2 regions of the Pseudomonas serboccidentalis genome follow, and region 2 is predicted to be linked to the other one. Evidence: riboswitches for the same ligand, from Rfam matches in the RefSeq annotation. Region 2 holds a riboswitch; the other holds the start of a gene.
What was found. Region 2 has a riboswitch for cobalamin ahead of NN484_RS09545 (CbtB domain-containing protein). Riboswitches for the same ligand answer to the same signal wherever they lie in the genome.
Positions count from the first base shown of each region.

Region 1: another riboswitch for cobalamin. It lies ahead of cobO (cob(I)yrinic acid a,c-diamide adenosyltransferase); the one in region 2 lies ahead of NN484_RS09545 (CbtB domain-containing protein).

Region 1 covers NZ_CP101655.1:4,074,220-4,076,601, forward strand. The annotation lists gene NN484_RS18590 (cobyrinic acid a,c-diamide synthase CobB) at 1-402, opposite strand, end outside; gene cobO (cob(I)yrinic acid a,c-diamide adenosyltransferase) at 399-1,010, opposite strand; cobalamin riboswitch at 1,092-1,322, opposite strand; gene NN484_RS18600 (hypothetical protein) at 1,487-2,071, shown strand; gene NN484_RS18605 (PQQ-dependent sugar dehydrogenase) at 2,136-2,382, shown strand, end outside.
Region 2 covers NZ_CP101655.1:2,067,963-2,070,344, forward strand. The annotation lists gene NN484_RS09535 (cobalamin biosynthesis protein) at 1-194, opposite strand, end outside; gene NN484_RS09540 (CbtA family protein) at 191-892, opposite strand; gene NN484_RS09545 (CbtB domain-containing protein) at 904-1,101, opposite strand; cobalamin riboswitch at 1,223-1,444, opposite strand; cobalamin riboswitch at 1,858-2,069, shown strand; gene cobW (cobalamin biosynthesis protein CobW) at 2,168-2,382, shown strand, end outside.

The DNA of each region.
Region 1 (2,382 bases), 2.0 Mb from region 2:
CCCCAACGCCAACGCGCCAAAGGTCTGGGCCATGGCGGTGCCGTCGATCACACTGAGCACCGGCACACCAAAATGACGCGCCAGATCGGCACTCGACGGCGTGCCGTCGAACAGGCCCATCACGCCTTCAATCAGGATCAGATCCGCCTCGGCGGCGGCTTCCCACAGCAGGCGCCGACTTTCCTGTTCGCCGACCATCCACATGTCCAGCTGATACACCGGAGCACCGCTGGCGCGCTCGAGAATCATCGGGTCGAGGAAGTCCGGGCCGCACTTGAAGACGCGCACCTTGCGCCCTTGATTGCGATGCAAACGAGCCAGCGCCGCGGTAACGGTGGTCTTGCCCTGACCGGAGGCCGGCGCGGCGATCAGCACCGCCGGGCAGTGACGTGGCTGATTCAAAGTTCGACGCCTTTCTGCGCTTTGATGCCGGCCTGAAAGGCGTGTTTGAGCATGCCCATTTCGGTGACGGTGTCACCCATTTCGATCATTTCCGGCTTCGCCGCACGACCGGTGACGATCACATGCTGCATCGGTGGACGCGCCTGCAGGTCACTGAGCACCTGGTCCAGATCGAGGTAGCCGTGCTTGAGGGCGATGTTCAGTTCATCCAGCACCACCAGGCCGATCGACGGATCGCGCAGCAGTTCGCGGGACACTGCCCACGCGGCTTCAGCGGCAGCGATGTCACGCTGGCGGTCCTGGGTTTCCCAGGTGAAGCCCTCACCCATCACGTGAAAGCGCACTTGTTCCGGGAAGCGGCGGAAGAACAGTTCTTCGCCGGTGCTGTTGCGGCCCTTGATGAACTGCACCACACCGCACTGCATGCCGTGACCCATCGCGCGGGCGAGCATGCCGAACGCCGAGCTGCTTTTGCCTTTGCCGTTGCCGGTCAACACCAGCACCAGGCCGCACTCGTCAGGCGAATTGGCAATACGTTCGTCGATCACGGCTTTTTTGCGCTGCATACGCGCCAGATGGCGTTCGTCACGCTCGGGGGAATCGGTCATGGGGGAGCTCTCCGTTGAGGCTGGATAACGGCGGGCAGGCACAAGAATAGACGGCAAAAAGCCTGGCATCGCCCACCGTGATGCCGCTGGATGGATCAGGCCGGTCTCCGGGCTCATGAGCAGCGAATCGCCTGGCTGCGCGCCTTCCCGCTTCTTGCGAGGCAGTGGCTCAAGGCGCAGCTTTTACTCATTTACCGTTGCGGGGGCAGCGCCGGGATCGTGATCGTTCTTCACCTGAAGACAACCCTCACCGGCTTCCCTGTTTCACTCTGTCGACACACGTCACAGAGCACCTGAAACAAGCCGCGAAGGTTAGAGGGTTGGGGGTGGAGCGTCAATTAAAGAGGGGGCCATCGGGCGAATAACTGCCGTCGATCAATTATCTGACGCCAATCTTGTGCCACACTGGAACAAGTGATATCAAAGAGCCATGCTTTTGATTGAAAAAGCACATCACAACAATAAGGATGATGACGATGCAAGGCATGATCATCAGCAACCCGCGCCTGGAATTTCTGCGCCCGGTGCTTGAGCGCTGGTTTGACTGTATCGACCGCTACAACGCCGTACGCGGCGACAACGACACGCCTTACTGGCATGACGAGAAAGCCAATCTCGGATTGCTCTCCGCTGCGGCATGGATGGCCGAACTGGTGACCCTTTGCGACACCGCTACTCGCAAACAGAACGAGGACGGCGAGCGCAATGCCCGCGCCGATCTGTTCCTCGCCGGGGCCGAAGACCGCGCCTATATTCAGGCTACCCAGCGCTGGCCGCGGGTCAGCAACCTGAACCTGACCCAGGCCCTGCTAGACATTACCAGCGATGCCAAACGCATCAGCTTTGCCAGCGATCTCAAGCTCGGCTGCCTGTTCGTCGCGCCGCAAAAGGCTCAGCACAGCGCCAGCCCCGAAGAGCTGCAGGACATGGTCGACGACCTGCAAAAGGAACACACCTGCGCTGTCGCCTGGTATTTCCCCTACGCCTACCGCAAGTTGCGCAGCGAAGCCGGCAACTACCATCCCGGCATCGCCGTGCTGTTCAAAGAGGCCCGTGGCTGAGCGGTTGAACCATCGGGGGCGCAAACTCCTCTATGATGAGCATGCATTCATAGGGAGATCAGTAATGCGCAAAACCCAACTCGCTTTCGTCATCGCCCTCGCCGGAGGGCTCACCGCCTGCGGTGAATCCTCCAGCCTGCAGGTTTCCGACGGCACCGGCCCGTCGCCGAAGCTGCCTGAACCGAACAAAACCCTGATCCCGACGGTTAACATCGCCCCGGCGGTCGGTTGGCCCGCCGGCGGCAAACCGACTGCGGCAGCGGGTACGCAAGTGACCGCATTTGCCGAAGGCCTCGACCATCCGCGCTGGC
Region 2 (2,382 bases):
AGTTGCGCGGCGAGTTCCTGCAGACCCGGTTCGTCGCGTTTCAAGTCGATACTGGCCAAGGCCCTGACGGCTTCCAGTTCGATGCGATGCGCCTGTAAGACCTGGTCGAGCAACGCGCGCAGGGTGCTGACCGGGCAGCCGCGCTGGCAGCCCAGGCCGACCACGAAGGTCGGCGCTGCGCTGTCAGCGGTCATGCGTGGTATTGACCATCGCTTTTGCGGCGGAACAACCAGGCACTGATCAGGCCCAAGGCCAGCCAGAACGCCACGTTGGTCAACTGCGAGGCGATTTTGAACTGGGCTTCCAACGCTTGCGGGGCGAGCATCGAATGCACTTCCGGTTGCGGAGCACCGATCACGTGCGGCACGGCCAGGATCGCCACGCCCAGCAGCTTCATCAGCCACTGCCGGCTGAACACGATCAGGGCCAGGCCGACAGCGGTAGAGGCGGCCGTACCGATCCACCACGTTTGCCGCGACGCCAGATCGGCCGCGGCGGTGCCCGGCAGTTCCGGCGGCAGACCCAGGGTTGGCGCGAGCACGAAGGTCGCGTAACCGGCCAGACCCCAGAGCAGTCCCTGTGAGGTTTTGGTCGGGGCGCGCAGGGTATACAGGCCCGCAAGCATCAGCGCGAAACCGACTGCCACCACCAGATTGCCACCGGTGGTCGAAACCACGCGCTGCCAGCCATCTTCCGGCTCCCAGGCTTCGGCATCGTGGGTGTGTGCAGCCACGCCAGCGGTGTGTTCATGAACCTGGGCCACAGGTTCCGACTTTTCGAAGGTTTCGGCCTGCAGAATCAGCGGCGAGACCCAGAAGCTTTGCAGCAACGTCAGCAGCAGGGCGGCCAACAGGCCGGTGAAACCTGCGGTTTGCGCAATACGCTTGATCATGTCGGCAGGTCTCAGTGGCACGGGAACGCGGCGCTGTGGCGGGTATCGTGGGCGGCGTTGTGCACCGCTTCGATGTGCGAGAAGCCGGCGAACCAGACGAGGGTGGCACCGAGGATCGAGGCGAAGATCGCCGCCGTCAGGCGCTGGCTCAAAGTGGCGGTGCTGGAGAGTTGGTCAGTATTGCTGCCGGTGCTGCTGATGATCGACATGGCGCTTCCCTCTGGAGTGTCAGCGGGTGAATAGAGCGCATGAAAACCCCTGCGAGTCGGGCACGCAGAGGTTCGAACAGCGCCCGCCCACCGCGGGTTTGTTAGGTTCAGCGACGCAAGTGCGCACTGTGTGTTGCGGGCCGGTCTCCGGGCTCACGAGGGGTTGGCGTCAGGCCGACCTGCAAGCGTCACCTTCCCATGCCGTACCGGCACAGTGGATCTGACGCTTCGCTCGCTTACCGTTGCGGGGGCAGCACCGGACTGACATGGCTTTGAGTAAAGCACATGATTCACCGGTTTCCCGTTTCACCCTGTGAAGGGCACCCGTAACAAGTTGTGTAGGAGAGCATGGGTTGGGGAATTTAGTCAATTTTGTGGGCATATCCGTTGCTGCGGTAACGGCCTCCTAAGGTTCCGCCCTTACCGCGGGTCACTTTTGGCAAACGCCAGCGATGGCCGCCTGACAGCCGACCAATTTCCAGCTGAATACGCCTACTTCTGTGTAGGAGCTGCCGAAGGCTGCGATCTTTTGATCGGCTTCGGCTTCGGCGTTTGGAAAAGGTGACTCGCTGTAAGAGCGAAACCGCCAGCGGCAACACCCGCAGCAACGGATATGCCCTAAATCCCATCAAACCCCAAACCCTTGACCCGGCGTTTGGAAAAATTGACCGCCGTAAGGGCGGAACCCTAAGTAGCCGTTACCGCAGCAACGGATATACCCCCCAATCCAAACATTGACCCATCCCCACACCATGCGTAGCCTTGCACATTCGAGGTTCTTCGGCCGTTGCCGAAGCTAAGAAGGGAACGCGGTCAAAGCCGCGGCTGCCCCCGCAACTGTGAACGGTGATGTTCGCTGCCACGCCACTGCCAGCCCTGCCAAGGTGCCAGCGGGAAGGCGCAGCGAATGCCGGGCCCAAGGCCTGAACACCGTCAGCCAGGAGACCTGCCTCGTGACAGATTTCTCACTACAACCGGGCGGGGTGATCCGGTGGCGAACTCTTCCGCGCGCACGCTCGCAGCGGATCTCGTCCCGTATGCCCGCCACCTTGCCAAAGGGCATCCGATGAAAACACTGGCCAAACTCCCTGTCACCATCGTTACCGGTTTCCTCGGCTCGGGCAAAACCACCTTGCTGCGACACATGCTCGACAACGCTCAGGGCCGCCGCATCGCGGTGATCGTCAACGAGTTCGGCGAGCTGGGCATCGACGGTGAAATCCTCAAGCAATGCACCATCGGCTGCACCGAAGAAGAGGCCACCGGCCGTGTCTACGAACT